Regions from separate parts of the Spirillospora sp. NPDC046719 genome, predicted to be linked through region 4. Evidence: riboswitches for the same ligand, from Rfam matches in the RefSeq annotation. Region 4 holds a riboswitch; each other region holds the start of a gene.
What was found. A riboswitch is a leader RNA that binds a small molecule or an ion and turns the genes downstream of it on or off. The one in region 4 is predicted to bind cobalamin.
Positions count from the first base shown of each region.

Region 1: linked by a shared signal. The riboswitch ahead of ABZ914_RS41645 (VWA domain-containing protein) and the one ahead of cobN (cobaltochelatase subunit CobN) in region 4 are both predicted to bind cobalamin.
Region 2: linked by a shared signal. The riboswitch ahead of bluB (5,6-dimethylbenzimidazole synthase) and the one ahead of cobN (cobaltochelatase subunit CobN) in region 4 are both predicted to bind cobalamin.
Region 3: linked by a shared signal. The riboswitch ahead of ABZ914_RS08775 (ribonucleoside-diphosphate reductase subunit alpha) and the one ahead of cobN (cobaltochelatase subunit CobN) in region 4 are both predicted to bind cobalamin.

Region 1 covers NZ_JBEYYT010000423.1:631-7,970, forward strand. The annotation lists gene ABZ914_RS41615 (acetolactate synthase large subunit) at 1-1,052, opposite strand, end outside; gene ABZ914_RS41620 (LLM class F420-dependent oxidoreductase) at 1,316-2,335, opposite strand; gene ABZ914_RS41625 (DUF397 domain-containing protein) at 2,522-2,722, opposite strand; gene ABZ914_RS41630 (helix-turn-helix domain-containing protein) at 2,719-3,561, opposite strand; gene ABZ914_RS41635 (ATP-binding protein) at 3,755-4,501, shown strand; gene ABZ914_RS41640 (TetR/AcrR family transcriptional regulator) at 4,412-5,194, opposite strand; cobalamin riboswitch at 5,311-5,434, shown strand; partial or broken gene ABZ914_RS41645 (VWA domain-containing protein) at 5,572-7,340, shown strand, end outside.
Region 2 covers NZ_JBEYYT010000053.1:8,174-16,121, reverse strand. The annotation lists gene ABZ914_RS12630 (hypothetical protein) at 1-369, opposite strand, end outside; gene ABZ914_RS12625 (sigma-70 family RNA polymerase sigma factor) at 362-964, opposite strand; gene ABZ914_RS12620 (GNAT family N-acetyltransferase) at 1,082-1,963, opposite strand; gene bluB (5,6-dimethylbenzimidazole synthase) at 2,020-2,634, opposite strand; cobalamin riboswitch at 2,680-2,852, opposite strand; gene ABZ914_RS12610 (DUF4260 family protein) at 2,906-3,325, opposite strand; gene ABZ914_RS12605 (DUF4240 domain-containing protein) at 3,412-3,981, opposite strand; gene ABZ914_RS12600 (class I SAM-dependent methyltransferase) at 4,059-4,757, opposite strand; gene ABZ914_RS12595 (LysR family transcriptional regulator) at 4,789-5,706, opposite strand; gene ABZ914_RS12590 (MFS transporter) at 5,794-7,164, shown strand; gene ABZ914_RS12585 (MarR family winged helix-turn-helix transcriptional regulator) at 7,183-7,629, shown strand; gene ABZ914_RS12580 (acyl-CoA dehydrogenase family protein) at 7,672-7,948, opposite strand, start outside.
Region 3 covers NZ_JBEYYT010000033.1:11,331-19,278, reverse strand. The annotation lists gene ABZ914_RS08790 (aldo/keto reductase) at 1-204, shown strand, start outside; gene ABZ914_RS08785 (hypothetical protein) at 269-565, opposite strand; gene ABZ914_RS08780 (ribonucleotide-diphosphate reductase subunit beta) at 644-1,642, opposite strand; gene ABZ914_RS08775 (ribonucleoside-diphosphate reductase subunit alpha) at 1,642-3,966, opposite strand; cobalamin riboswitch at 4,061-4,289, opposite strand; gene ABZ914_RS08770 (hypothetical protein) at 4,398-5,012, shown strand; gene ABZ914_RS08765 (YcnI family copper-binding membrane protein) at 5,088-5,801, shown strand; gene ABZ914_RS08760 (copper resistance CopC family protein) at 5,798-6,349, shown strand; gene ABZ914_RS08755 (group II truncated hemoglobin) at 6,423-7,190, shown strand; gene ABZ914_RS08750 (FMN-dependent NADH-azoreductase) at 7,205-7,900, opposite strand.
Region 4 covers NZ_JBEYYT010000440.1:595-7,622, forward strand. The annotation lists partial or broken gene ABZ914_RS42260 (hypothetical protein) at 1-956, shown strand, start outside; gene cobN (cobaltochelatase subunit CobN) at 1,004-4,579, opposite strand; cobalamin riboswitch at 4,618-4,789, opposite strand; gene ABZ914_RS42270 (hypothetical protein) at 4,843-5,928, shown strand; partial or broken gene ABZ914_RS42275 (ferredoxin-like domain-containing protein) at 5,990-7,028, shown strand, end outside.

The sequences.
Region 1 (7,340 bases), on a different contig from region 4:
AGCTCGTCGCGCATCATCCGGCGGATCTTCTCGCCGGTGCCGTTGACGTCCCAGCGGCGGTGGACGCTGTCGGCGAGGGCGCGCAGGGAGCGGGAGATGTCGCCCTGGATGCCGACGGTGACGGGGTAGTGGTCGTCGACCTCGGCGGGCGACTGGTGGATGTGGATGATCTTCTTGTCGGCGTTCGGGTTGATCTTGACGGGGTCGAACTCCTGGAGCTCATAGCCGACGGCGATCAGGACGTCGGCCTCGTCGAAGCCGAAGTTCACGTAGTCGTGGCGCATGAAGCCGACGGCGCCGAGGGCGTTGCGGTGGTCGTCGGGGAAGACGCCCTTGCCGTTGAAGGTGGTGGCGACGGGCAGGCCGAGGCGCTCGGAGAAGTGGATCAGCGCGTCGCTGGCGCGGTCGCGGGTGGCGCCGTGGCCGGCGAGGACGATCGGCTGCCGGGCGAGGGCGATCACGTCGGCGGCGCGGGCGATCTGGGACGGCGACGGCTCCTGCGGCCGGACGATGTTGACCGGCAGCGGCTTGAGCGCGTCCGAGACCTTCGCGGACTCGACGTCCTCGGGGATGGCGAGGTAGACGGCGCCGGGACGCTCGGTCTGCGCGGTCTTGAACGCCTTGCGGACCATCTCCGGCAGCGCCTCGGCGGTCGGGGCCAGCTCGGACCACTTGGTGATGGGGCGGAACAGCGACACCAGGTCGACGATCTGGTGCGACTCCTTGTAGATGCGGTCGAGGCCGACCTGCGCGGAGATCGCGACGACGGGGGTGCTGTTGGTGGTGGCGTCCGCGACGCCGAGCTGCAGGTTGATCGCGCCGGGGCCGAGGGTGGCGGAGGCGACGCCGGCCTTGCCGGTGAGGCGGCCGTAGATCTCGGCCATGAACGCGGCGCCCTGCTCGTGGCGGACGAGGATGTAGCGGATGGGGGAGTCGTTCAGGGCGTGGACGAAGTGGATGTTCTCCTCGCCGGGTATGCCGAAGACGTATTCGACGCCTTCAGCCTCGAGAGTCCTCACGAGCAGCCGGGCGGCGTCTTCCTGCGTGGACATCGTGTGTCCCATCTCCAGTCTCTGATCTCCGGGTGCCTTCGGTGCAGCACCCGGTTCGCCGCCTCCATTCCATCGCGTCGTGTGTGATCGGTTACGGGCGACCCACCCCGAAATGGGGAGGGGCGGCCCGGCCTGAACCGGACCGCCCCTCCCCATGCCCCGGTCACTCGGGGTGGTCTGATCACGAACGTAGAACCCGCGCCTCGACGGCGGGAACTTTCCGTTACGTAATAATTCTGGGCGAAAAGGTACGAACCTCTTGCTCAGCCGTCGACCATCTCCCTGATCGCGCGGAGCGTCGGCTCGTCCTTCACTCCGGCGATCAGCACGGTGCTCACCGGGCTGTCGCGCCACAGTTGGAGCCGCTCCTTGATCCGGCCGATGGGGCCGAGCAGCGAGATCGAGTCGGCGAGGTCGTCGGGGACGGCCTTGATCGCCTCGTCGCGGCGGCCGTCGAGGAACAGCTCCTGGACGCGCTGGGCCTGCTCCGCGTAGCCGAGCCGGCCGATGAGGTCGAGGTGGAAGTTGCGGTCCTTGGCGCCCATCCCGCCGATGTAGAACGCGAGGGGGATCTTGGCGAACTCCAGCGCGGACGCCAGGTCGTCGGTGACGATCGTGGTGACGGTCGCGGCGATCTCGAAGCCGTCCGGGCGGTTCGCCAGCGACGCGCCGAACACCGGCTCGATCTGCTCGGGGTCGACGAACAGCGGCAGCCAGCCCTGCGCGACCTCGGTGGACAGCGCGACGTTCTTCGGCCCCTCGGCGCCGAGGTAGACGGGGATCTCCGGCCGGACGGGGTGGACGATCGACTTCAGCGGCTTGCCGAGGCCGGCGCCGCCCGGGTACGGCAGCGGGTAGTGCGGGCCCGCGCTGGTGACCGGCTCCTCGCGCCGCCAGACCTGCCGGACGATGTCGAGGTACTCGCGGGTGCGGGCGAGCGGCTTGGGGAACGGCTGCCCGTACCAGCCCTCCACGACCTGCGGGCCGGACGCGCCGAGGCCGAGGATCATGCGGCCGCCGGACAGCGCGTCGAGGGTGAGCGCGTGCATCGCGGTCGCGGCGGGCGTGCGCGCCGACATCTGGACGACGGCGGTGCCGAGCTTGATCCGGGACGTGCGGGCCGCGTACCAGGCGAGCGGGGTGAACGCGTCGGAGCCGTAGGCCTCGGCGGTGAAGACCGAGTCGTATCCGCAGCGCTCGGCGGCCAGCACCGTCTCGGTCTGGTCGTCGGGGTGCTGCTGCCAGTAGCCGACGTTGATGCCGAGCTTGAGTTCCGCGGTCACGATGCCATCCTCCGGGTCGCCGGGGCCGCGTCGCCGGGTCGGCGCCGCACGGGCGATACTAGAACACGTTCTACTTTCCAGGGAAGGGCGGGGTCACCGCCCCGGTCCCGGTTCCGGACCTGGTGCGGCGTGCGGGCACGGCGAAGGGCCGCGGCGACGTGCGCCGCGGCCCTCCGGAACTCGTGCTCAGACCTCCCGGATGGAGTCGAGGAGGGTCTGCCAGGCGTCCGGCGTCAGCACCAGGGCCGGTCCGCCGGGGTCCTTCGAATCGCGAACAGCGCGCAGATCGCTGGAGAGGGGGGCCACCTCGACGCACTGGTCGCCGCTCCCGCTGTGGGAGGACTTGCGCCAGGTGGCTCCGTTGAGTTCGCGCTGCAGGTTGGTCACAGGCTGCTCCTTGCTGCCTCGGCTATGAGGTGCGCGGATTCCTCGGGGGACAAGGCGGCCGCCTCGATCCGATCGAAGCGGTCCCTATGTTTTGCTATTGCCTCGCTGCTCTCAAGGTAAACGTCGCCCATGGTCCCCTCTACGTAGGCGATATCGGGGTCAGCGGGGTCCGGATACGACAAAATGGTGAAACGTCCGTCAAGGCCCGCATGTCCCCCCTGTGTGAACGGGAGGACCTGAACGGTCACCGTCGGGCGTTTCACGGCCTCCACCAGAGACTCCAGCTGGGCCCGCATCACCTCGCGGCCGCCGATGGGCCGGCGCAGCACCGCCTCGTCGAAGATCACCTGGAGCCGGGGCGCGCTCTCGCGGTCGAGCAGCGCCTGGCGGATCTTGCGGGCCGCGATGCGGCGCTCGATGTCCTCCTGCGCGGGCAGCAGCCGGCCGGCCGTGATGACGGCGCGGGAGTACTCCTCGGTCTGCAGCAGGCCGTGGATGAGCTGCGGGTCCCAGGTGCGGATGTGCGACGCCTCGTCCTCCAGCGCGACGTAGCTGCCCGCGAAGACGTCCTGGTAGGCGGTCCACCAGCCGCGCTGCCCCGCCTGCCTGGCCAGCGTGATCAGCGCGTCGCGGTCGGGGCTCGGAACGCCGTACAGGTCGAGGATGTCGGCGATGTCGCCGGGGCGCGGCCGGGTCTGGCTGGTCTCCAGCCGGGAGACGGTGGCCCGGGACCAGTCGAGGCGGTCCGCCACCTCCTGCAGGGTGAGTCCCTGCTCCTCGCGCAGCTTGCGGAGCTCCCGCGCCAGACGGCGGCCACGAACGGTGGGGCGGTAGGTCATGGGAGCGAAGTCTCGCCGCTCTCGGGCCGCGCCACAACGCGATTGGCGAACCCGGCACCGAGGGCAGGGCAATTCCATCAAGGCGCTTGCGTACGTGAGAATCTCACGAGAGTCTTGAATGCGTGACTGCTCGGGGACCGATAGTGACGGCGACCGGACCGCGCTCCCGGCAGACGGCCCGCGGGAGGCACTCGTGAAGACCCCGCCTGAGACCACCGACGCGAGCCAGCGCGCGCCGCGGCGCACCGCCGGGCCGCGCGCCGGGCACGACCGGTCGGCCGCCCCGGCCGCCGACCCCGCGGCGCCGCCCGGCGCCCCCTCCGACCAGGCGGCCGACCTCGCCGCGGACATGATGACCGACGCCGCCGCCATGGCCGACGCGATGGCCGCCGGGGGCGCGCGCGGGCCGGGCGGCGCCAGGCCGGGCTGGGTGTGGGCGCTCCCCGGCGGTCCCGGCTGCGCGAGCCATGCCCGCCGCGTGCTGCGCGACGCGCTCGCCTCGCTCGGCGTGCGGGACGAGGCGATCGGCGACGCGCAGCTGATGGTGAGCGAGCTGGCCACCAACGCGCACCAGCACGCCGGCGACCACGGCCCGCACGAGCTGTGGCTCTACCTGGGCGACCCGCCCGGCGCCGAGCCCCGCCCGTCCGGCGCCCCGGCAGGCCCGGGTGCCCTGGCCGGTCCCGGCCTCCCGGGTGCCCCGGTCGCTGCCGAGGTGCGGTGCGCCGTCTTCGACGCCTACGTCGACGCGTCGCTGCCCGGCTACTCGTGGACGTCCGGGGACTGCGGGCGCGGTCTCAGCATCGTCCGGGAGCTGTCGCGGGGCCGCTGGGGCATGCTGCGGACGCTGTCACGGCTCGGCCCGGGCGTCCGCGGCAAGGCCGTCTGGTTCGCCGTCCCGGTGCGCGGCGGCGCGAAGCAGCCGGTCCCCGGCCTCTAGGCGCCCCCCGCCCGCCGCGTCCTGGGCCTCCAGCGCGGGGGCGATGTCGGTGACCAGCGACATCAGCGACCTGGTCAGCAGCGTCTGCACCTGCGCGCGGTCGAGGGTCCGCTCCTGGAGCCACTGCCGCGTCGCCGCGTCCGCGAGCCCGGAGTAGACGCGCAGGACGGCCCGCAGCGTGCCGGTCGGCGCGGGCACCCGCAGGACGGCGAGCATGTGCTCGACCGTCCGGTCGCGGAACCGGTTGACGAGGTGGAGCAGCTCCGGGTCCTGCCCGAAGCCCTCCGCGTCCAGCGCCGCGAACCAGGTGGTGGCGTTCCGCTCGGCGGTGTCGAGGAACAGGTTCACGCACAGCTCGACCGTCTCGGGCAGCGTCATCCGCTCGTCCGGGGGCGGCGCCTGCACCGCCGCGGTGGCCGTCAGGCCCTGGACGACCTTGAGGAACAGCTCCCGCTTGGTGCCGAAGTAGTAGTGGATGAGCCCGCGCTGGACGCCGGCCTCGCGGGCGATCGCCGCGGTGGCCACCTCCGCGTACGGCAGCTCGGTGAACATGCGGCGCGCGACGTCGAGGATCTGGTCGCGCCGCTCGTCGCGCGGCAGGCGCTGGTAGCGGGCCTTCGGGCTCCTGGTGTCGCCCGGGTGCGGCGTCGCGGCTCCGGCGGCCTCGCCGCGCGGGGCTGCGCGTCGCTCCATACCGACCAGTAGACCATCTCATTGGCGTATCGCCAACATTGACCGGCACTGCGCCGATAGATGGCCGGGTCGAGCGCGTCCGGCCGGTGTGCGATCCTGGGCGGGCGACGGACGCGGAGGAACCCGGTGCGAATCCGGGGCTGTCCCGCAACTGTGACCAGGGGAGCCCCCCTCGACACGGCCACGGCACGCGGTGCTGGAAGGCCGAGGGGGAGCGGTGATCCGGGAGCCAGGAGACTCCGGCCGTCGGACAGGCACCGCCACGGGCGTGGACACCCGAGGAAGGATGACGAGACGTGCGACCTGCGTCGGCGCCGGACACCGGCCGGCCGGAGAGGCGCGCCCGCGAGCGCTACCCCTTCTCCGCCGTCGTCGGAATGGCCGATCTGAAGCTCGCCCTGCTGATCAACGCGGTGTCGCCGGGCGTCGGCGGCGTGCTGGTCCGCGGCGAGAAGGGCACCGCGAAGTCGACGATCGTGCGCGCCCTGGCCGGGCTGCTGCCCCCGGTGCCGGCCGTGCCGGGCTGCCGGTTCTCCTGCGACCCGGACGATCCCGACCCGGCGTGCCCCGACGGCCCGCACGCCCCGGGCGAGGCGGGGACGCGGGACGCGCGGCTGGTCGAGCTGCCGGTGGGCGCGTCCGAGGACCGGCTCACCGGCTCGCTGGACATCGAGCGCGCGCTGACCGAGGGCGTGAAGGCGTTCGAGCCGGGCCTGCTCGCGGCCGCGCACCGCGGCGTCCTGTACGTCGACGAGGTCAACCTGCTCCATGACCACCTGGTCGACCTGCTGCTGGACGCGGCGGCCATGGGCGAGTCGTACGTGGAGCGCGAGGGCGTCTCCGTCCGGCACGCGGCACGGTTCCTGCTGGTCGGGACGATGAACCCGGAGGAGGGCGAGCTGCGCCCGCAGCTGCTGGACCGGTTCGGGCTGACCGTCGAGGTCGCCGCGACCCGCGACCCGGCCGAGCGCGCCGAGGTCGTCCGGCGGCGGCTGCGGTTCGAGGACGACCCGGACGGCTTCGCCGCGGCCTTCGCCGCGGACGAGGCGGACCTGGCCCGGCGGATCGCCGCCGCCCGCCGCCGGCTGCCCGGCGTGGAGCTGACCGACGCCGCGCTCCGGCAGATCACCGCCGTATGCGCGTCGTTCGAGGTGGACGGCCTGCGCGCCGACCTGGTGACGGCGCGGGCCGCGATCGCGCTGGCCGCCTGGCACGGCCGCGACGCGGTGACGGCCGACGACGTCCGGACGGCGGCGCGGCTAGCGCTGCCGCACCGGCGCCGCCGCGACCCGTTCGACGCGCCGGGCCTCGACCGGCAGAAGCTCGACGAGGTGCTCGAAGAGCACGGCGACGAGCCGGAGCCGCCCGACGACCCGGGACCTCCCGGCGACGGCCCGGACGGCCCGGACGGCCCGGGCGGTCCGGGCGGCCCGGACGGGGGAGGCGGCGGCCTTCCCGACGGCTCCGGGGAGGACGCGCCCGTCCCGCCGCCGGCCGACCCGCCCCCGGAGGAGACACCGCAGTCCGGGGAGAGCGGCGGCCCGGGGCGGTCGGGCGAGAGCGAGCCCGCGCCGGCGGACGCCGCCTACAAGCCGCGCCTTTTCACCGTCCCCGGGCTGGGCGAAGGCGCGCCGGGACGGCGTTCCAAGGCGCGCAGCCCGTACGGACGCGTGTCAGGCGCACGGCCGGGCGCGCGCGGGCTGCACCTGACGGCGACGCTGCGCGCGGCGGCACCGCACCAGCGCGCGAGGGGACGCACCGGTTCCGGTCTGGTCGTCCAACCCGAAGACCTGCGCGAAGCGGTCCGCGACGGACGGGAGGGCAACCTCGTCCTGTTCGTCGTCGACGCCAGCGGTTCGATGGCGGCGCGCAAGCGGATGCGCGCGGTGAAGGGCGCCGTCCTCAGCCTCCTCCTCGACGCCTACCAGCGGCGCGACAAGGTCGGCCTCATCACCTTCCGGGGCCGGGACGCCGACCTGGCGCTGCCGCCTACGTCGTCGGTGGAGGCCGGGGCGCGCCGCCTCGACGCGCTGCCGACCGGGGGCCGCACCCCGCTGTCCGCCGGGCTGGCGCGGGCCGCCGAGGTGCTGCGGGTCGAGCGGCTGCGCGACCCGGCCCGCCGCCCGCTGCTGGTCGTGGTGATTCT
Region 2 (7,948 bases), on a different contig from region 4:
CGGAACCACCACCGACTTGCCTACCACGCGGTGGACGTACCACAGGCGCCCGTCGGAGGCGTGCCGTGTGCTGGCGTCCGCAGCGGCGAGCAGGAACGTGGACGCGGGTCCGTTCTGCTCGGCCAGCGGTTCCGGATGGTAGAGGGGCCGCGTCTCCCCTCGGTATGCCGTCCATGAGGCGGCGGCGAGCGCGCATGCGGTGGCCGCCGCGACCAGCGCCGCCCTCCGCTTCGGCTGGAAGAGCCGTGCGAGGCGGCGGCGGGGGGCGGCGGCCTCGGCCAGGAGGCGGCGGCGGGCCGCGTGCGCGGTCTCGGGGGACGGGGGGCGCTCGGCGGTGTGCATCCGGCTGATGAGGGTCAGATCATCCACGGTCGTCCTCCTCGTCGTGTCCCGATGCGCGCAGTGCCGCGCGGACCTGTTTGCGGGCGCGGCTCAGCCGCGAGCAGACCGTCCCGTAGGCGATTCCGAGGGCTTCGGCGACCTCCGGGTAGCTGAGTTCGGCCAGCGCCACGAGGAGCAGGACGTCGCGGTCGCCGTGCCGCAGCCGTGCGAGGGCCGGGCTCAGGCCGAAGCTCGCGGCGTCCACCGCCGAGGTCACGCTGCTCTCGTGGCTCTCGACGACGTCGGCGGTGCGCATCCGGGCCATCGCCTTGTAGCGGCGCAGCTCGTCGCGGCGGTGGCGGCTGATCAGCCGGGTCGCGATGCCGTACAGCCACGGGCGCGCCGAGGTGTGCGCCGGGTCGAACACGGCGCGGCGGCGGAAGGCGATCAGGAACGTCTCGGCCGCGATGTCGTCCGCGGCGTCCGCGCCGAGCCGCCGGTCCACGTAGCGGTGGATGTCCCGGTAGTGCCGGTCGAAGAGATCCGCGAACCGTTCGGGGTCGCGCCGCGCGGCGGCGATGACGTCGGCGTCCGACGGCTCCGGCTCCGCCGGGGCGCCCGTTTCGGAGGGGGCGCCCGTCACGGCTCGTCCCGTGGCGCTGGGGGAAGGGTCATGCGGGACCCTTCTGGAGGCGTGGAGGGGGGTCACGTCCTTGATTGCCCGGAGGCGTCCCACCCCTTCTCGCGGCAGGACGGTCGGTCACAGGTAGTGGCCGCTCGCCAGGTAGGGGGCGGGGGCGGGCATGCCGCGGACGGCGATGTAGCCCTCCTGGCCGATGTCGAGGCGGGCGGCGAGGCCGACGTCCACCGCCCAGTGGTTGCCGGTGGTGATGCAGTTGACGAGGGTGTCCCCGCGCGCGGCGGCGAGCGCCTCCCACAGCAGGCTCTCGGCGGTCTCGGGACGGTCGGCGGCCAGCAGTGCGGGACGTCCCGCGGCCTCGTCGATGTAGACGTAGCCGCGCCGGCCGGGCGCGTCGGAGACGACCAGCCGCAGCGTCTCCAGCATGTGGACGTGGTCGGGGCCGTGGCCCGCGCCGCGGACGGCGGTGTCCAGCCGGTCCATCCACTCCAGGTCGTCGCTCCGCCCGTCCCGCAGGCCGCGGACGGCGGGCAGCGTGGACCGGTCGACGGTGCCGACCATCCGCATCTGCGGGTGCAGGGTGAAGCCCGCCAGCCGGTAGCGGCGCGTCGCCGCCGGATGCACCGTCGAGGAGAACAGCCCTGGGCGGTCGCCGGCGTGCCGGAGCACGGCGTCCATCAGGCGCTTGCCGATGCCCTTCCCCTGCCGGCCGGGCAGGACGCCGTAGGTCGCCAGGTACCAGAGCCGTTCGCGGTTCTGGGAGACGGCGAAGCCCACGACGTCCCGGCCCTCTTCGGCGAGCCAGCAGCCGTCCGGGTCGACGGTCAGGAAGTGGCCCAGGCGGTCGATCAGGCGGCGGGACTGCTCCTCCGTCGGCGGTTCCGGGTCCGGTTCGCCCACCCGCCGGCTGAGGCGGTCGCCTTCGAGGAACGTCACCGCCGCCGCGCGCTCGGTCGCGACGAGGTCGTCCCGCGACATGCGCCTGATGCGTACGGGGTCCATGCAGGCATGATCACGCCAGGGGCGGGGCGGCGCACCTGATTATTCGGGTGCCGTGCTCACCAGCGGTCGTGGTGGACGGCCGCGTGGAGGGGGCGGCGGTGCCGCCAGCCGTGCCGTTCGAGGTCGGGGACGGTCTCCAGGTGCGTGACCGGCCCGACGCACAGCCAGGCGACCGGCCGGACGCTCGCCGGGATGCCGAGGAGTTCCTGCAGGTAGGGCTCGCGGTAGAACGACACCCAGCCGACGCCCAGTCCCTCCGCCGTCGCCGCCAGCCAGAGGTTCTGGACGGCCAGGCAGACGGAGTACAGGCCGGCGTCGGCGATCGCGTGCCGGCCGAGGACGGCGGGGCCGCCGCGCTCGGCGTCGTAGGTGACCACGATCGACACGGTGGATTCGAGCACCCCGTCGATCTTGATGCGGGCGAAGCGGGCGGCGGCGTCGCCGGTGAGGGTGGCGGCGAACGCGTCGCGCTCGGACCGGACGTGGTCGTGGAACGCGCGGCGGACGTCCGGGTCGCGGACCAGCACGAAGTCCCAGGGCTGGGAGAGGCCGACGCTGGGGGCGGCGTGCGCGGCGGTGAGGATGCGGTCGAGGACGCCGTCCGGGATCGGCGCGCCGGTGAACTCGGCGCGCACGTCGCGGCGGCGGTGGATGACGTCGTACAGGTTCATGGGCAGGCTCCCGCTGCGGTCGGGCCGCCCAGGGCGGGCGGCCGGTGGAGCGAGGCCGGTCTTCGGACTCCCGGATCGACGCCTCACCGCCCGCCTTCCCGGCCTGACGGCCAGTGGCCGCGCGTGCGCGCGTGGGCGGCGGCTCCCCGGTCACCGCGGCGGGCCCGTGCCGGATTCGCACCGGCTTCCCGATTCTCCCCGAGGGGCACCTCGCGTCAGTTCACGCCGTCCGCGATCGTAGCGGCGCCCGCCTTCGGGTCGGAGGAGGGGGTCAGTGGCGCTGGAAGCCGTCCTTGGTGCGCAGGCCGTAGCCGAGGGCGCGGTCGAACGAGATGTGGGCCATCCAGCCGCAGAGCCCGGCGAAGATCGGAGCCCACGCGAACGGGCCGACCGTGTAGAGGGCCATGAGCGCGAGCGGGACCAGCGCGCGGTGCGCGGTGTTGTAGTACGGGACGGCGCGTGCCGGGAGCTGCCCGCGCTCGACGGTGTGCGCGTCCCGGATCCCGGCCAGGAAGGTGAGGTCGGGCGCGATGAAGAACGCGACCGCGAGGAGCGCGGCGAGCCAGCCGTGGTTGACGCCTTCTAGGACGGCGAACGCGGTCCAGAACAGCGCGTTCGCGCCCCAGGCGGTGCGGCGGGCCACGAGCGCGGCGGAACCCTTGCGGACGGTCGGAGCGGTGGCGGTGCTCATGGCCTGGTGCCCTCCTGCTTGGCTAATGGCGTTAGCTACAAGCTAAGGCTAATGCCATTAGCTGTCAAGCTCATGGTGACAACCGCTCAGAGGAACAAGGCGGCCAGCCGGGGCAGGTGCAGCCGGGTCTCGGCGTCGTTCTCGACGTTCCAGTTCTCGCCCGCGGGCCGCTCGGGCCGCCGCATCGAGCGCACGGCCGACTCCATCGCCGCGTCGAACGACTCGGTCTCTCCCATGACGCGCTCGTAGGTGCTGCGCGCCGCGTAGTGCAGGCCCTCCGCGCCGATCCACCCTTCGTCCTCCCGGGCCATCCGCACCACCGTGGGAACGTCGGCCAGCGTGTCGGGGTCGTCGACGGCGCGCGCGAACACGTCGCGTCCCAGCAGTGCGAGCCCGGCGCGGAAGTCCATGAAGCCGTCGTCGCCGCAGCCGCCCTCAATGAGGTAGGCGGCGTTCCAGAGCGGCCGCCGGTACGCCGAGTCGAGGACGCGCGTCAGCATGGCGTCGAACGCGACGATGCCGGGGCCGTCCAGCTCCGCGAGCCGGTCGGCCACCAGGTCGATCAGCGGGTCGTCGGGGGAGTCGCGGTCGTCGGCGTGCGCGCCGGCCTCGGCCCGCGCGTCCTCGATCAGGGTCCACCACGTCCGCTCGTCCATCGGTCCTCCCGCATGCGCCGGCTCCGCCGTTTTCGCGGACCAATGTGCCGCACGGGTCCGACAGGCCGGGCCGCGGGTCAGCGGGGGCGGGCGGTGAACCAGGCGCCGTCGTCGTCCAGGAAGTGGCCGAGGCGCAGGCCCGCCGCGTCCAGCACCGCGGGAAGCTCCTCGTCGCCGAGGTGCCGGTTGGTGAAGGTGTGCGTCCAGCGCCGCTCGCCGATCCGGTATTCGAGCGTCGCGACGACCGTCCCGGGCTCGGGCCGTTCGAGGTGCGCCACCCGGTAGCGGACGCCGTCGTGCGTCCACTCCCGGGGCGCGTCGTCGTGCCAGTGCCTGCCCGTGTCGCGCTGGACGACGACCACGCCGTCCGGCCGGACGTGGCGGCGGCAGGCCGCGAGGAGCGCCGCCCGGTCGCCGTAGTTGACCAGGTACGACATCAGCAGGACGCAGCCGAACCGGTCGGGCAGGTCCAGGTCCTGGATCGGCGAGCACACCGTGCGCGCGCCCTCGATCCGGGCGAGCATCGCCGCGGAGCCGTCCACCGCCGTCACCGGATGGCCGAACCCGACCAGCGGGCGGGTGACCCGCCCGGCGCCCGCGCCCAGCTCCAGGATCGGCGTGCCGGCCGGGATCGTCGTGTGGACGAGCGCGGCGCTCGCGACGTCCGGCGGGAGCGCGGCGTAGAACTCGACCGCCGACCCGTCGTCCGCGATCTCGCCGGGGCCCGTCCCGGCGCGCCGCCCGTCCTCTGCCGCGCCGTCCTCTGCCGTCGCCATGATCGAATCGTCGGACGGCGGTCCGCCGCCGTCAAGACGCCCGAGCCGCACCGGCCCCGCCGCGCACCAGGCCGGCGGACCGCCGGGCCAGCTCGACCAGGGGGCGGACCAGGGGCTCGGCGCCGGGACGCCACCGGGCCTCGATGTGGACGGCGGTGACCTCGTCGACGGCGGGATCGAGCCGGACGAGGTCGCCGGCGTCGAGCTCGGCGCGGACGGCCGTCTCGGGGACGAGCGCGACGCCGCGGCCGAGCGCGGCCATCCGGCGCAGCGCGGCGAGGGAGCCGGTGGCCATGCCGATGCGGGTGCCCGGGCCGAGGGCGCGGCCGTAGCGGCGGGTCAGCATCTCGGACGTGCACTCGGGGTTGACGATGAGGAACTCCGCCGTCATCAGCGCGGCCGGGTCCAGCGGCGACGCCTGGGCGAGGGGGTGCTCGGGCGCGGCGACCAGGACGACGCGGTCCTCGTCGACGATCTCGTGGGGGCCCGTGGCGGGGGCGCCGTTGTCGTAGACGAACACGAGGTCGAGACGGCCGGCCTCGAGCCCGGCGGCGAGGAACGCGCGGTCGCCGACCGCCAGGTCCACCTCGCGCGCGGTGCCCGGGCCGGCGGCGCCGTGCTGGAAGGCGGCGAGCAGGTCGGTCGTCCACTCGTCGGCGAGGCAGTCCAGGGCGCCGACGCGCAGCCGCGGGGCCACGTCGCGCGCGGCGCGGCGCATCCGGTCCTCCAGTTCGAGCGACTGCACCGCGTAGGGGAGCAGGCGGCGGCCCGCGTCGGTGAGGGCCGTGCCGGTGCTGGTGCGGGCCAGGACGCGGACGCCGAGGTCGTCCTCCAGCCGGCGCAGCTGGATGCTGAGGCTCGACTGGGCGTAGCCGAGCCGCTCGGCGGCGGAGGAGATGCCCCCGGTCTCCGCCACGGCCACGAAGGCCCGCAGGTAGCGCGAATCCACGTCCGGATTATGCCATCGGACTTCTCGATGGCCCCATCGGATCCACGGCCTGTCGGGCGGGGCGGCCGGACGGCGAGGGTCGTGGCCATGACGATCCTCGACAGCCCGCCGGCCCGGCGGGGCGCCCCGCTCCGGTTCGCCGGCATCGCGGCCGGCAACTTCATGATCGCGATGGACGCGACGATCCTCAACGTGGCGCTGCCCGACATGCGGCGCGACCTGCACGCGCCCGCGGCGGCACTGCCCTGGGCGGTGGACGCCTACACGGTGGTGCTCGCCGGACTGATGCTCGCGTCCGGCTCGGTCGCCGACCGGTGGGGCCCGCGCCGGGTGTACCGGGCGGCGCTCGGCGCGTTCGCCGCCGTCGCGCTGCTCTGCGCGGCCGCGCCCGGCGCCGGCCTCCTGGTCGCGGGCCGGGCGCTGCTCGGCGTGCCCGCCGCCGGGCTGGTGCCCGCGTCGATGGCGCTGCTCGCCGCGCTCTACCCGGACCGGGACGAGCGGTCCCGCCGGATCGGCGCGCTCGTCTCGATCACCGGCCTCGGCATCGTCGCGGGACCGGTGCTCGGCGGCGCGCTGGTGTCGCTCGCCGGATGGCGGCTGGTGTTCCTGGTGAACGTCCCGGTCGCGGGGCTGGCACTCGCGGCGTCGGGCGGGCTGAGCGGGCACCGGTCGGGGACGGCGCGGCCGATCGACCGGACCGGGTTGCTGCTGTCTGTCGCGGGGCTCACCGCGCTGACGTTCGGGCTGGTGGACGCGGGGACGAGCGGCTGGCTGCGGGTCCCGCCCGCCGTGGCGCTGCTCGCCGCGCTCGCCGCCGTCGCCGTTCTCCCGGCGACGCAGCGGCGGGCGGCGTCGCCGGTCCTGCCGCCCGCGCTGATGGCGCTGCCCCGGGTCCGCGTGGACCTGGTCGTCGCGGTCGCGTCGCAGCTCGTCTACTACGGCCTGCTGTTCACGCTGACCCAGTGGATGGTGGACGCGCGCGGGCTGACGCCGTTGCAGACGGGGCTGGCGTTCCTGCCGATGACCGTCCCGGTGGCGTTCGTGCCGATGGTCACGGGGCGGCTCGTCGTCCGGTTCGGGGCGCGGCGGGTGATGCTCGCGGGGATGGCGATGGACGTGCTGGGCGGGCTCGTCCTCGCGGGAGGCGGGGCGTCGCTGTGGACGGTGTTCGCCGTCCAGGTTCTGATCGGGACCGGGAGCCCGCTGGCGATCCCGGCGTGCATCGCCGACATGTCGGCGGCCGTCCCGCTGCGGCTGGCGGCGACGGGGCAGGGGGCGCTCAACGCGGCCCGGCAGACCGGCACCGCGCTCGGCGTGGCGGTCTTCGGCACGCTGGGGACGCTGACCGCGACCGGGTCCGTGCTGGTCGCGGTGGCCGCGCCGGCCGCCGCGGTGGCCGGCCTCGCCGCCCGGTCGCGGAGCCGTTTTGATCAGCTTGAACTGGACAGTTCAGACTGAATAAATTACACTGGGGTCATGAGCGACAGCGTCGAGCCCATCTCCCCCTCGGCCGCCCGGGCCGCCCGGGAGGTGCGGGTCGTGTTCAGCCGGCTGCGCCGCAGGCTGCGCGAGATCGGCGGAGCCCACGATCTCACACCGTCGCAGACGGCGGTGCTGAGCCGGCTGCTCAAGGACGGCGCGGCCAGCGCGAGCGCGCTCGCCGCGGCCGAGCGGGTCCGCCCGCAGTCCATGGCCGCCACGATCGCCGTCCTGGAGGAGCGCGGCCTCATCCGCCGCGACCCCGACCCCGAGGACGGCCGCCGCCAGCTGGTCACGCCGAGCGACGCCGGGCGCGAATGGGTCGAGGGCTCCCGGCAGGCCCGCGACGAATGGCTGAGCCGCGCCCTCCAGGACCGCTGCACCGAAGAGGAGCGCGAGACGGTCCTGAAGGCGTTCGCCGTCCTGGACCGCCTCGTCGAGTGACCCGGGCGCGGGAGAGGGCCGCGCCCCCTCCCGCACACGCCGTCAGGACGCGGGCAGGCCGAGGGCGCGGGCGATCAGCATGCGCTGGACCTCGGACGTCCCCTCGCCGACCTCCAGGATCTTCGCGTCGCGGTAGAAGCGGCCGACGGCGTACTCGTTCATGAAGCCGTACCCGCCGAAGACCTGCGTGGCGTCGCGGGCGTTGTCCATCGCCGCGTTGGACGCGACGAGCTTGGCGATCGCCGCCTCCTTCTTGAACGGCTCCCCGGCCAGCATCTTCGCCGCCGCCGCGTAGTACGCGAGGCGGGCCGTGTGCGCG
Region 3 (7,948 bases), on a different contig from region 4:
CAGCTCGTGCTGGCCTGGCTGGTGGACCGCGGCGCGCTGCCGATCCCGGGGACCCGCAAGGCCGCGAACGCCCTCGCCAACGCCGCCGCCGGGGACCTGGCGCTGGACGCGCCGGTCTTCGCGCGGCTGGAGGAGATCGTCCCCCCGGACGCGGCGGCGGGCGCCCAGGGCAACGAGTCCTACCTCGCCAACCTCGACACCTGAGCCGGCCCCCACGCCGGAGCCACCGGACGGCCCGTCCCGGGATCGGGGCGGGCCGTCCGCGCGGTCAGCGGCGGGGACCGCCGCGCAGGCGGGAGAGGAGGCTGCGGGCCTTCTCCTGGTTGCGCGGGTCGTTGATGAACCGCTCCGCCTTCGCGCGGGCCTTCTGCGCCTGCGGGCTGCGGGCGAGCTGCTCCGCCTTGGCCCGCGCCTTCTGGCCCTGCGGGCCGTGCGCGAACTGCTCCGCCTTGGCCTTCGCCTTCTGCGCCTGCGGGCTCTGCGCGAGCCGCTCCGCCTTCGCCCGGGCCTTCTGCCCCTGCGGTCCCCGGACGAAATTCATGATCCGGTCGATGAGAGAAGCCACGTTCTTCCTCCTCGGCCTAGCTTCTCCCAGTTCAACGAGCACCCCGGCCGGAAAGTTCGGGGCCGGGGCCCGGGGCCGTCAGAACGCCTCGTCGAAGGCGACGCTGCCCTCCACGCCGATCTGGTACGCCGACACGCGGCGCTCGAAGAAGTTCGACAGCTCCTGGACGTCCTGCAGCTCCATGAACGCGAACGGGTTCGCCGTCCCGTAGCGGACCGGCAGGCCGAGGCGGGCGAGCCGCTGGTCGGCGACGTACTCCAGGTAGGCGCGCATGTCGCCGGCGCCCATCCCGGGCAGGCCGTCGCCGCACAGGTCGCGCGCGAACGCCAGTTCCGCCTCGACGGCCTCCTCCAGCATCGTGGTGACCTGCGCGGTCAGCTCCGCGTCGAACAGCTCCGGCTCCTCCGCCCGGACGGTGTCGACGACCGAGAACGCGAACTCCATGTGCATGGACTCGTCCCGGAAGACCCAGTTCGTCCCGGACGCGAGGCCGTTCAGCAGGCCGCGGGACCGCAGCCAGTACACGTAGGCGAACGCGCCGTAGAAGAACAGGCCCTCGATGCACGCGGCGAAGCAGATCAGGTTGAGCAGGAACGCGCGCCGGTCCGCGGCGGTGCGCAGCTCGTCCAGCGCGCCGAGCGAGTCGATCCAGCGGAAGCAGAACTCCGCCTTCGCCCGGATGGACGGGATGTGCTCGATCGCCGCGAACGCCCGGGCCCGCTCGTCCTGGTCGGGCAGGTAGGTGTCGAGGAGGGTCAGATAGAACTGGACGTGCACGGCCTCCTCGAACAGCTGCCGCGACAGGTACAGCCGGGCCTCCGGCGCGTTGACGTGCTTGTAGAGGTTGAGGACGAGGTTGTTCGCCACGATCGAGTCGCCGGTGGCGAAGAACGCGACGAGCCGGTTCACCAGGTGCAGCTCCGCCGGCGTGAGCCGGGTGAGGTCGGCGAGGTCGGAGGCGAGGTCCACCTCCTCGACCGTCCAGGTGTTGCGGATCGCGGCGCGGTAGCGCTCGTAGAAGTCGGGGTAGCGCATGGGCCGCAGGGTCAGGTCCATGCCGGGGTCGAGCAGCGGCATTACTGGCACGCCTCGCAGGTCTCGGGGTTCTCCAGGGAGCAGACCGCCGCGGCGACGGTCGTCTGCGCGATCCGCGTGGCGGGCCGGGAACGCAGGTAGTAGGTGGTCTTGAGGCCGCTGCGCCACGCGTAGGCGTACATCGAGGACAGCTTCCCGATCGTCGGCGTCTCCATGAACAGGTTCAGGGAGTGCGACTGGTCGATGTACGGGGTGCGGGCGGCGGCGAGGTCGATCAAGGCCTTCTGCGGCAGCTCCCAGGCCGTCCGGTAGAGGTCCCGCATCTCCTCGGGCAGGTCGACGAGGCCCTGGATCGAGCCGTTCGCCCGCTTGATCGCCTCGCGGACGGCGTCGTTCCACAGCCCGAGCGACTTCAAGTCCTCGACGAGGTACCCGTTGATCTGCAGGAACTCGCCGGACAGCGTCTCGCGCTTGAACAGGTTGGACACCTGCGGCTCGATGCACTCGTAGCAGCCCGCGATGGACGCGATCGTGGCGGTCGGCGCGATCGCGATCAGCAGCGAGTTGCGCAGCCCGACGTCGGCGATCCGGGCGCGGAGCGCGTCCCATTCGGCGGGACGGGCCGGCGCGGCGTCCGGGAAGTGGTCGAGGTGCAGCTGCCCGCGCGCGGTGCGGGTCTCGGCGTAGGCCGGGAGCCGGCCGTGCGCCTCGGCCAGGTCGGCGGACGCGGCGTAGGCGGCGAGCGCGATCTCCTCGGCGATCCGGGTGGACAGCTCGCGGGCCTCGGCGGAGTCGAACGGGAGCCGGAGCGTGAAGAACACGTCGGCGAGGCCCATGACGCCGAGGCCGACGGGACGCCATTTCCGGTTGGCCGTTTCCGCCTCGGGCGTCGGGTAGAAGCCGCGGTCGATGGTGCGGTCCAGGAAACGGACGGCGGTGCGGACGGTCGCGCGGAGCCGGTCCCAGTCGATCCCGGACGGCGACACGTGCGCGGCCAGGTTCACCGACCCGAGGTTGCACACCGCCGCCTCGTTGTCGCCCGTGACCTCCAGGATCTCGGTGCACAGGTTCGACAGGTGGACGGTCCGGCCCGGCTCGGCGGTCTGGTTGCAGGCCCGGTTCGCGGCGTCCTTGAAGGTCATCCAGCCGTTGCCGGTCTCCGCGAGCGTCCGCATCATCCGCCCGTACAGCTTCCGCGCCGGGACCTGCCGGACGTACCAGCCCTCCTTCTCGGCCGCCCGGTACGCGGCGTCGAAGGCGTCGCCCCACAGGTCCGTCAGCTCCGGGACCTCCTTCGGGTCGAACAGCGACCACGTCCCGTCCGCCTCGACGCGGCGCATGAACTCGTCCGGGATCCAGTTCGCCAGGTTCAGGTTGTGGGTGCGGCGCGCCTCCTCGCCGGTGTTGTCGCGCAGTTCGAGGAACTCCTCGACGTCGGCGTGCCACGGCTCCAGGTACACGCACGCCGCGCCCTTGCGGCGGCCGCCCTGGTTGACGGCGGCGACGGAGGCGTCCAGCGTGCGCAGCCACGGGACGATCCCGTTCGAGTGCCCGTTCGTCCCCCGGATCAGCGACCCGCGCGACCGGACCCGCGTCCAGGAGATCCCGATCCCGCCCGCGTACTTGCTGAGCCGCGCGACCTGCCCGTACCGCTCGTAGATCGCCTCCAGCTCGTCGCGCGGCGAGTCCAGCAGGAAGCACGACGACAGCTGCGGGCGCCGCGCCGCGGAGTTGAACAGCGTCGGCGAGCTGGGCAGGTACGACAGCGTGCTGAGCAGCCCGTACAGCTCGGCGGCCTCGTCGACGGTGTCGGACAGGCCCACGGCCACTCGCAGGAAGAAGTGCTGCGGCCGCTCCAGGACGAGCCGGGTACGCGGATGCCGCAGCAGGTACCGGTCGTAGAGGGTGCGGAGCCCGAAGTACCCGAACCGGTCGTCCGCCTCCTCGACCGCGCCTCCCGAGGGGGGGCGACCCCCCGCGCCCCCCGGACCCGCGTCGATGAGGCCGTCCAGCGCGGCGGCGTTCGCGGCGACGAACGCGGCGGGGCCGTCGGCGAGGAGGCCCTCGGCGTGCGCGGCGGCGACGGACTCCGCGAAGCCCCGGACGCCGGCCTCGGCGGTCTCGTCGCGGATCCGGGCGGCCAGCAGCCGCGCGGCGACCCGGGAGTACCCCGGTTCCGCCGCGACCAGCGCGGCGGCCTCCCCGATCGCCAGGTCCCGCAGGGCGGCGGCGCTCGCGCCGTCCCCGGCCCGGACCGCGCCGAGCACCCGTTCCGGCGCGGTCCCCTCGACGCCGGCGCAGGCCGCGGCGACCTCGGCCGCGATCCCCCCGGCGGCCGGCGCTTCCGCAGGCATGGTGACTGTCACGTTCTCTCCCCTCGTGAGACGGCCTCGCGAGGGCATGCGAACGGGCGCGACGGCAGGCTGCCGCGCACCGTCCCCCGGCTCACCCGCGAAGCCTCGGACGTACGGCGTGCATGGCAGGTCTTCGGACTCGCGGGCGCCCGCGCCTCCTGCCGGAGGCACGACCTACTGGCCGTCGCTTCCCGATCCGGACGATCCGGTTCAGTGCCTGTGACGGCGGTCGTTCCCGCTCACCGCTGCGGGGCAGTCCCGGACTTGCACCGGGTTCCCTCTTACGACGCCCCCGCCGCGAGCGGCGGGGGCGAACCAGCACGGGATTGAACCCTACATCTTGTTGATCCTCATTGCGCAACCCCAACATGTAGGGCGCGTCGGGATCGGATCGCGGGGGTCGGATGCGCGGCCGCGGAGCGGGGTGGGACGATGTCCCCGTCATGTCCCCGCGTCCCAAGCAGCCGGCCTTCCGCACCGCGCGCGCGGTCGTCTTCGCGACCGTGTGCGTCGCGCTCGCGACCGCCGGCCACGACCTGGCGTCGCACGAGCCGGTGCCGGGCTGGGCGGTGCTCGCCGGGTTCGGCGCGGCCCTCGCCGTCGCCGTCGCCCTCGCCGGCCACGAGCGCTCCCTCCCGACGATCATGGGCGGGCTGCTCGGCGGCCAGTTCGCGCTGCACACGCTGTTCACGAGCGCGACCGAGGGCATGCGCGACTGCGACACCGCCGCGCACGCGGGGCACGCCGCCGCGACGCCCGCGATGCACGGCTCCGGCACGTCCATGACCGTCGCGCACGTCGCCGCCGCCGTGGTCGCGGCCTGGTGGCTGCGGCGCGGCGAGCGGGCCGCGTGGTCCCTCGCGCGGCGCCTCGCGTCCGCCGCCGACCGCCCGATCCGGCTGCTGCTCGCGCTGCTGCTGATCGAACCGGCGGAGCGCCCGGTGCGTACCCCGGTGGTGCCGGTGGCGGCCGGCGCGATCGCCACGGGACGCGCGCTCCGGCACCAGGTCGTCCGGCGGGGACCCCCTCCGCGTTCGAGGGCGCTCGCCCACCTCTGAGCGAGCGCCGTACGTCACCGGCCGCCGGACCCCCGGCGCCCGGCCCTTCCCGTACGACTCGAACGGAGTTCCGTCTTGCCTTCCCGCACGCATGCCCGCCGGCTCGGCACGCTCGCCGTCCTCGCCGGCGCCGGCGTGGTCGCGTTCGCGACCGCCGCGTCCGCGCACGTCACCGTCAACCCGAAGACCGCCGAGCAGGGCTCCTACGCCAAGGTCTCGTTCCGGGTGCCGAACGAGGAGGACAACGCCGCCACGACCAAGCTCGTGGTGAACCTCCCCACCGACCACCCGCTCGCTTCGGTGTCGGTGCGGCCCGTCCCCGGCTGGACCGCGAAGGTCGTGGAGTCCACGCTGCCGAAGCCGGTCAAGACCGAGGGCGGCGAGCTGACCAAGGCCGTCACGCAGATCACCTGGTCCGGCGGCAGGATCGAGCCCGGCCAGTTCCAGGAGTTCGACGTCTCGCTCGGCCCGCTGCCGACCGACACCGACACGTTGACGTTCAAGGCCGACCAGACCTACTCCGACGGCCAGGTCGTCAAGTGGGAGCAGGACCCGGGCGACGGCGCCAACGAGCCCGAGCACCCGGCGCCCACGCTCAAGCTGACGCCCAAGGGCGCCTCCGACACCGCCGCCGCCGGGCTCACCGCCCAGTCCAAGCCCGCCGCCAAGACGGAGGCGGGTTCCGACGACGGCACCGCCCGCGTGCTCGGCGGCGTCGGCATCGGCGTCGGCGTGATCGGCATCGCGGTCGGCGGCTACGGCCTGTCCCGGGCGCGGAGCCGGGCGTGAGCCGGGCCGTCCGGCGCACCGCCGCCGGCGCCGCCGCGGCCTTCGCCGCGCTGGCGCTGACCGCCCCGCCCGCCTCCGCCCACACGTCGCTGACCGGCGCGAACCCCGCCGCGAACGCGACGGTCGCGCCGCCGACCCAGATCGTCCTGACGTACGCCGACCCGGTGCAGCTGCCGCAGGTCGTGCTGACGGACGCGGGCGGCGGGCGGCACGAGGCGGGCAAGGCCCAGGCGGTGGACAACAAGGTCACCGAGGCGGTGAAGGGCACGCTGCCGAACGGTGTGTACACGGTCGGCTGGCGCGTCGTGTCGCCGGACGGCCACCCGATCAGCGGCACCTACACGTTCACCGTCACCGGATCCACCGGCGCCGCCGGCACCGCTGGCACCGCGCCCGGGGCGACCGCGCCCGCCGCGAAGGCCGCCGGGAAGGGCTCCGGCGGCTCGTCCGGCTGGCTGTGGATCGGCCTGGCCGCCGCCGTCGTGGTGGTCGCGGGCGGCGGGTTCGCCTGGTACCGCCGGACCTCGGGAGAATCCCCGGAGAAATGATCAACGGTCTTCCGGTCGGGTGATTACAGCGTTACATTGATTACCCGACCGGAAGATCATCCCTGGGGGCCCAGTGATCGTCGAGTACATCCGCTACCGGATCGACCGGGCGAGGGCGGAGGAGTTCGAAGCCGCCTACGCCCGCGCCGCCGTCCCGCTCGCCGCCGCCCCGCAGTGCGTCGACTACGAGCTGACCCGCTGCGTCGACGAGCCCGAGTGCTACATCCTGCGGATCCGCTGGACGTCCGCCGAGGACCACTCCCAGGGCTTCCGCTCCGGCGAGCACTTCCCCGCCTTCTTCGCCGAGATCAAGCCGTACGTCCAGCAGATCGAGGAGATGCGGCACTACGAGGCGACGCCCGTCCACGGCAGGGGCTCGTCCGTCCCCACCATGTACGACTGGGCCGGCGGCGCCGACGCCCTCCAGCGCCTCACCGAGGTCTTCTACACCGCCGTCCTCAAGGACGACCTCCTCCGCCCCCTCTTCGAGCACATGGCCCCGGACCACCCGAAATGGGTCGCGATCTGGCTGGGCGAGGTGTTCCGCGGCCCCGAGCGCTACAGCCGCGAGCGCGGCGGCTACCACCACATGGTCCGGCAGCACCTCGGCAAGGCGATCACCGAGGCGCAGCGCCGCCGCTGGGTGAGCCTGCTCATGGACGCGGCGGACGAGGCCGGGCTGCCCGCCGACCCCGAGTTCCGCGCCGCGTTCGCGTCCTACATCGAATGGGGCACCCGCATCGCGCTGGCGAACTCCCAGCCGGGCGCGACCCCGCCCCTCGAAGCGCCCATGCCCCACTGGAGCTGGGGCGAAGCCCCGCCCTACACCCCCGCCAAGTAGCGGCTGCGCCGCCGCTACCGCGCGGCCAGATCGACCACCGCCTCGCGGGCCTCGGCGAGTGACCGTGCCGCCATTTCCCTGAATCGCGCCAGATGCGGGACGAGGTCGGCGAGGGTCATTTCGGCGTTGACGAAGGAAACGGCGTCCTCGGCGACGCCGAGATTGCCGAAATAGGCCCGCAGATAGGGCTCCTGGAAGTCGAAGTCCTCGCGCGGCGTACCGGGACCGTACGCGCCGCCGCGCGCCGTCACGACGACGACCCGCTTGCCGTGCAGCAGGCTCCGGCCCGTGTCCGGGTCGGTGTACGCGCCGGGAAAGGTGATCCGGTCGATCCACGCCTTGAGCGACGCGGGGATCGAGAAGTTGTACATCGGAGCGCCGATCAGCACCGTTCCGGCGTCCAGGAACTGCTCGATCAGCGGCAGGGTCAGCGACCATTCGCGTTCCTCGGCGGCGCCCTCGACGAGCGCGTCGACCTTCGCGGGCGGGACGTAGCCGTTCTTCTCGACGCGGCGTCCGAGCTCGCAGTAGGCCGCCGAGATCGGCGGCACCGGATCGGCGACGAGATCGCGGTACCGGTAGCCGGACGTCCCGTGCCGTTCCCGCCACGCGTCCGCGAACCGCGCGGACAGGCGCCGGGTGATGGAGTCGCCGGAGTGGCTGGAGTCCAGGTGCAGCAGCGAGGTGACCTGGTCGTGGGCCGATAGCATGGTGGAGCGCGTCTCCTTCGCTCTCGTGTCGTCCTTGTTCCCACAGCT
Region 4 (7,028 bases):
AGGGCGACCCCGACCTGCTCGCCGACCGGCTCGGCGACGGCGCGCCGCTGTCCCGGTACGGCGACGAGCGGATCTCCGACCTCGCCGCATGGGGCCTCGCCTGGCGCGAGGACCCGCGCTGCGTCCCCTACCTGGTGGAACGGCTCGCGGGGACGCCGCCGATGGTCGACGCGTTCACGGGCTCGGTGCTGACCACCTCGCCGCCGTCCATCCTCCATTCGCTCGCCCCGCTGGGCGGGCACGCGGACGCCCTCCTCCCCGCGATCCGCGCACGGATGGACGACCCGGACACCGGCCGCACCCTCGCGCGCGCCCTGGAGGCATGGGGCGAGGCCGCGGCGCCGGCCGTCCCGGAACTCGTCCGGCTGCTCGGCACCGGGGCGGCCGTCCAGGCCGCGGCGACGCTCGCCGCGATCGGCCCGGCCGCGTCCGGCGCCGCCGAGGCGCTGCGTCGCGCCGGCGCGCAGGACGGCGGACGGACCGCCCAGGACCGCGAAACGCGCTTCGCGTGGGCCTTGTCCAAGGTGACCGGCGATCCGGGGCCGCTGCTGAGCGTCGTGGACGCCCTTCCGCCCGATCGAGGCTGGGCCGGGCTGCTGGCCGATCTCGGCGAGCACGCCGCCGGGCACGCCGGGCGCCTCCGGCCGCTGATGGATTCCCGCGACGACTGGACACGCGTGGACGCGGCGCGCGCGTACCACGCCGTCACCGGCGACGCGGAGACCGCGTCCGAGCCGCTGTGTCGCGAGGTCTACGACCTGGCGCGCGGCGAGTACCTGCCGGTGCGGTGGGCGGCCATGCGGTACCTCGCCGACATGGGCCCCGCGCCGTCGACCCTGGGGTGGGCGCTGCGGGCCATCGCCGACTCCGAACGGCGGCACCGCAACAACGGCGGGTGGCGGGGCTTCGCCGAGGACAGGGAACTGCGCGCGCTCGCCGCACGCCTCCTCGACTGACCTGCCCCGACTTCGCTGACTCGGGGCACGGGGACCCGGGCCGCCGCTCAGTCGGAATCCTCCAGGTCGCCTTCGACCTCCAGGTAGAGGCGCTTCAGGGCGTCCAGGGTGTCCTGTTCCGGGTGCTCCCACATGCCGCGGTCGGCGGCTTCGAGGAGCCGTTCGGTGATGCCGTGCAGCGCCCACGGGTTCGACTCGTTGAAGAACGCCTGGTTCTCGGCGTCGAGCGCGTACGTCCGCGCGAGCTTCTCGTACATCCAGTCGGCGACGACCCCGGCGGTCGCGTCGTAGCCGAACAGGTAGTCGACCGTCGCCGCCAGCTCGAAAGCGCCCTTGTAGCCGTGCCGCCGCATCGCCGCGAGCCAGCGCGGGTTGACGACGCGCGCGCGGAACACGCGGGACGTCTCCTCGTCCAACGTGCGGGTGCGGACGGCGTCCGGGCGGGTGCTGTCGCCGATGTAGGCCCTCGGCGCCTTCCCGGTCAGCGCCCGCACCGTCGCGATCATGCCGCCGTGGTACTGGAAGTAGTCGTCGGAGTCGGCGATGTCGTGCTCGCGGGTGTCGGTGTTCTTGGCCGCGACGCTGATCCGCCGGTAGGCGTTCTCCATGTCGCCGCGCGCCGGGACGCCGTCGAGGCCGCGCCCGTAGGCGTAGCCGCCCCACACCGCGTACACCTCGGCGAGGTCGGAGTCGTCGCGCCAGTTGCGGCTGTCGATCAGCGGCAGGATGCCCGCCCCGTACGCGCCGGGCCGCGACCCGAACACCCGCAGCGTCGCCCGCCGCTCGTCGCCGCCCTCGGCGAGGTCCGCCCGCACGTGCGCGCGGACGAAGTTCATGTCGTCGGGCTCGTCCTGGTCCGCCGCGATCCGCACGGCGTCGTCCAGCATCGCGACGGCGTGCGGGAACGCGTCGCGGAAGAACCCGCTGATCCGGATCGTCACGTCGACGCGCGGGCGGCCCAGCTCGTCGAGCGGCACCGCCTCGAGGCCGGTGACGCGGCGGGACGCCTCGTCCCACACCGGCCGGACGCCGAGCAGCGCGAGGACCTCGGCGATGTCGTCGCCGGACGTGCGCATCGTGCTGGTGCCCCACACCGACAGCCCGACCGACCGCGGCCACTCGCCGGTGTCCTCCCGGTACCGGTCCAGCAGCGAGTCCGCCATCGCGCGCCCGGTGTCGTAGGCGAGCCGGGACGGGACGGCCTTCGGGTCGACGGAGTAGAAGTTCCGGCCGGTCGGCAGCACGTTGATGAGGCCGCGCAGCGGGGACCCGCTCGGCCCGGCCGGCACGTACCCGCCGTCGAGGGCGTGCAGCACCATGCCGATCTCGTCGCGGGTCCGCTCCAGCCGCGGGACGATCTCCGTCGCGGCGAACCGCAGGATGTCCGCGACCCGCCCGTCCGCGACCCCTTCCGCGACGCCTTCCGCGACCTGGGACGCGGCGTCCGGGTCCCAGCCGCGCTCCTCCATCGCGGCGACCAGCGCCCGCGCCCGCGCCTCCACGGCGTCGACCTCGCCGCGGGACGCGCCGTCCTCCTTCAGGCCGAGCGCCTCGCGCAGGCCGGGCAGCGTCACCGACCCGCCCCACATCTGCCGCGCCCGCAGCATCGCCAGGACGAGGTCGACACGCGTCTCCCCGGCCGGGGCCGCGCCGAGGACGTGCAGGCCGTCGCGGATCTGGACGTCCTTCACCTCGCACAGCCAGCCGTCCACGTGCAGCAGGAAGTCGTCGAACTCGGCGTCGTGCGGCCGGTCGTCCAGGCCGAGGTCGTGGTCGAGGCGGGCGGCCCGGATCAGCGTCCAGATCTGCGCCCGGATCGCGGGCAGCTTCGCCGGGTCGAGCGCCGCGATGTTCGCGTGCTCGTCGAGGAGCTGCTCCAGCCGCGCGATGTCGCCGTAGCTCTCCGCCCGCGCCATCGGCGGGATCAGGTGGTCGACGAGCGTGGCGTGCGCGCGCCGCTTGGCCTGCGTGCCCTCGCCCGGGTCGTTGACGAGGAACGGGTAGACCAGCGGCAGGTCGCCGACCGCCGCGTCCGGGCCGCAGGACGCCGACATCCCGGCGGACTTGCCGGGCAGCCACTCCAGGTTCCCGTGCTTGCCGACGTGGACGACGGCGTCCGCGCCGAACTCGTCCGCGATCCACCGGTACGCCGCCAGGTAGTGGTGGCTCGGCGGGAGGTCGGGGTCGTGGTAGATCGCGACGGGGTTCTCGCCGAACCCGCGCGGCGGCTGCACCATCACGACGACGTTCCCGGACCGCAGCGCGGCGAGCACGATCTCGCCGTCCGGGTCGCGCGAGTCGTCCACGAACAGCTCGCCCGGCGGCGGCCCCCAGTGCCGCTCGATGCCGTCGCGCAGGTCCTGCGGGAGCGTCGCGTACCAGGCCCGGTAGCGCGCCGCCGGGACGCGGACGGGGTTGCCGGTGAGCTGCGCCTCGGTCAGCCAGTCGGGGTCCTGGCCGCCCGCCGCGATGAGCGCGTGCATGAGCGCGTCGCCCTCGCCCGGCAGCGCGTCGCCGACGTCGTAGCCGCGCTCGCGCATCTCGGCGAGCAGCTTCACCACGCTGGCGGGGGTGTCGAGCCCGACCGCGTTCCCGATCCGCGCGTGCTTGGTCGGGTACGCCGACAGCATCAGCGCGACCCGCTTGTCCCGCGCCGGCACGTGCCGCAGCCGCCCGTGCCGGACGGCGATCCCCGCGACCCGCGCGGCCCGCTCCGGGTCGGCGACGTAGACGCTGAGGCCGTCCTCGTCGGTCTCCTTGAACGAGAACGGCACCGTGATGATCCGGCCGTCGAACTCCGGCACGGCGACCTGCGTCGCGGTGTCCAGCGGTGACAGCCCGTCGTCGTTGGCCTCCCACGCCGCGCGCTCGCTGGTCAGGCAGAGGCCCTGCAGGATCGGGACGTCCAGTTCGGCGAGCGCGCCGACGTCCCACGCCTCGTCGTCGCCGCCCGCGCCCGCGAACGCCGGCTTCGTGCCGCCCGCCGCCAGCACGGTGACGACCAGCGCGTCCGCCCGCCGGAGCGTGTCCAGCAGCTCCTTCTCGGCGGTGCGCAGCGACGCGCAGAACACCGGGAGCGCCCGCCCGCCCTTCGCCTCGATCGCCGCGCACAGCGCCTCGACGAACGCGGTGTTCCCGGCGAGGTGGTGGGCGCGGTAGTACAGGACGCCGACGACCGGTCCCTCGTCCGACGTGCGCTCGCGTTCCAGCACGCCCCACGTCGGGGTGGGGGCCGGGGGAGCGAAGCCGAACCCGGTGAGCAGCACCGTGTCGGACAGGAAGGCGAACAGCTCGGCGAGGTTGCCGGGACCGCCGTGCGCCAGGTAGGCGTGCGCCTCGGCGCTCACCCCGGCAGGGACGGTCGACAGCTCCATCAGCTCGGCGTCCGGCGCCTGCTCGCCGCTGAGCACCACCACCGGGCGCGGGCCCGCGAGCAGCGCGTCGAGGCCCTCCTCCCACGCGCGCCGCCCGCCCAGCAGCCGCACCACCACCAGGTCGGTGCCGTCCACCAGCGCGGGCAGGTCGTCGACGGACGTGCGGGCGGGGTTGGCCAGCCGGAAGTCGGCGCCGCTTGCGCGCGCGCTGAGCAGGTCGGTGTCCGAGGTGGACAGCAGCAGGATCACGCGGATCGCGTCCTCACCCGGGGTCCTCGCCCCGAATCGCAGGTCAAGAAGTGGCGGCACGGAGTCTCCTGGCTCCCGGATCGGCGCTCGCCCCGGCCTTCCCGCTCGCGCGGTGGCCTTCGGTGGGGTCCGCTCCCCGGTGACAGTGGCGGGACCGCGCCGGATTCGCACCGGCTTCCTCCCTTGTCGCCGCCCACACCCTAACCCGATTCCCGCCGCCCCGGCGCGCCCGGGGGCGCCGCCCGCCGTGGGACGATCTTCCGATGCAGCGGGAGAGCGAGCCGGTGTCGTGGCGGATCCGGCGCTGGGCGGCGCCCGCCGCGCTGGCGGTCCTGGTCGCCGTAGCCATCGCCGCGGTCGGCGTGACCGTTGGCGGGGAGACTCCGCGGGAGGCGGCGGGCTTCCCGTACCGGACGCCGCGCTTCCTGCTCGCCGCGGGAGGCCAGGGGACGTGGCTCGAAGTGCGCACGATGCCCCGGACGGGCGCGCCCGAGCGGCCGGTCGACGCGGTACGGCCGCCGGACTCCGCCGGCGCGGTGCAGGAGATCCTCGCCGGCCCGGACGGCAGGTTCGTGGTCGCCGCCTCGCGGAGCGACCCGTGCGAGACGCGCCTCTTCCGGTTCCGGCTGACCGGTGACGGCCACGTGACCGGGCTCGCGCCGATGCCCGGCGGCACCATCCCCGCGCTGGTCGCGGGCCTCGCGATGAACCGCCGAGGCGACCGGCTCGCCTACACGACCGCGCCCTGCGCGCCGGAGCCGCCGCACACGCCGGCGTCCGCCGACCCGCCGCGCGCACTGGCGCCCGCGAGCCCGCCGCGCGCCGCGCTGACCGTGCTCGACACCGCGACGGGGAACCGCCGCACGTGGAGCGCGGCCGGGCCCTCGGTCGTCGGCGAGATCGTCTGGGCCCGCGACGGCCGGACGCTCGGCTACACCATCGGCGACCTCGTTCCCGGGGCCGGGCAGGACGCCGCCGTCCAGAACGTCACCGTCCGCGCGACCGACACCCGCGACGGCGGACCGGGCCTGCGCGAGGGACGGGTCCTGTTCCGCGCGCCGGACGGCGTCTCGTCCGCCACCATGGGCCCGGACGGACGTTCCGGCTACGGGATGATGCGGAGGCCGGACGCCACCGTCCTGTTCGCCTTCACCGAGGGGAGGCCGATGCGGGTCACCCGCACGATCCCGCAGACGCCGGGCACGAGTGTCGGCGTCGTCCTCGTCTCGAGCGGTGAACCGCGTTATGCCTGCTTGAACGGCCTGGACGCGTTCGGCAGGGCCATCGACGGGACGGTCCGGACGACCTTCTCGGGGCTCGGGCACTGCGACTCGGCGATGGCCTCCTGACCCGGCCCGCGGCACGAGATCGCGTCGCCGGGGCCCTCGGAGCGGGCCTTAGGATCCTCGCGTGTCGACTTCGCGTTCCGGGCCGGACCGGTGTCCGGGGGCTCTGCGGGTGCACGCCGCCGCCGACGGGGGGCTGGCGCGCGTCCGGCTGCCCGGCGGCGCGCTGACGCGGCCGCGGCTCGACGCCCTCGCTGCCGCATCGCGGGAGCTGGGCGACGGGTTCCTCGAACTGACGTCGCGGGCGAACGTGCAGATCAGAGGGCTCGCGGACGGGGCGGAGAGCGAGCTGAGCGAGCGGCTGCACGCGGCCGGGCTGCTGCCGTCCGCCGCGCACGAGCGCGTCCGCAACATCCTCGGCAGCGTGCTGACCGGGCGCGACGGCTCCGGGCTGCTGGACGCCCGGCCCGTCGTGGCGGCGCTGGACGCGGGCCTGTGCGCCGCCCCGGACCTCGCTGGCCTGCCCGGCCGGTTCCTGTTCGCGGTCGACGACGGGCGCGGCGACGTCATCGCGCTGCGCGCCGACGTCGGCCTGTACGCGGTGGCGCCGGACGCGTTCGCCCTGGTCCTCGCCGGGACGGACAGCGGCCTGCGGGCGGCCCCGGAGGACGCCGCCGCGCTCGCGCTGGACGCCGCGCGCGCGTTCCTGCGCGTCCGGACGAGCGAGTGGCGGCTCGCCGAGCTCGGCCGCGACCTCTCGCTGCCGGGAAGCAGGAGCGCACCCGTCCCGGTCCCGGCGGTCCCGTACCGGACGCCGCTCGGCGAGATCCCGCAGCGGGACGGGCGGACGGCGTTCTCCGGGCTGGTCCCGCTCGGCCGCCTCGACCCCGCCGGGCTGGGCGCCGCCGGGGAGATCATTGTCACTCCGTGGCGGGGCGTCGTCATTCCCGGCATCGCGGACATGTCACACTTCCCTGGCCTGGTCACCGGACCCGACTGGGCGGGGCTGACGTCCTGCGCGGGCCGTCCCGGCTGCGCGAAGTCGCGCACCGACGTGCGCGCGGACGCGGCGCGGGCCCGCCGGGCCGGCGGCGGCCTGCCGGTCCACAGGTCGGGCGGCGTGCGCGAGTGCGGGCGCCCCGCCGACCGGCACGTCGCGGGCG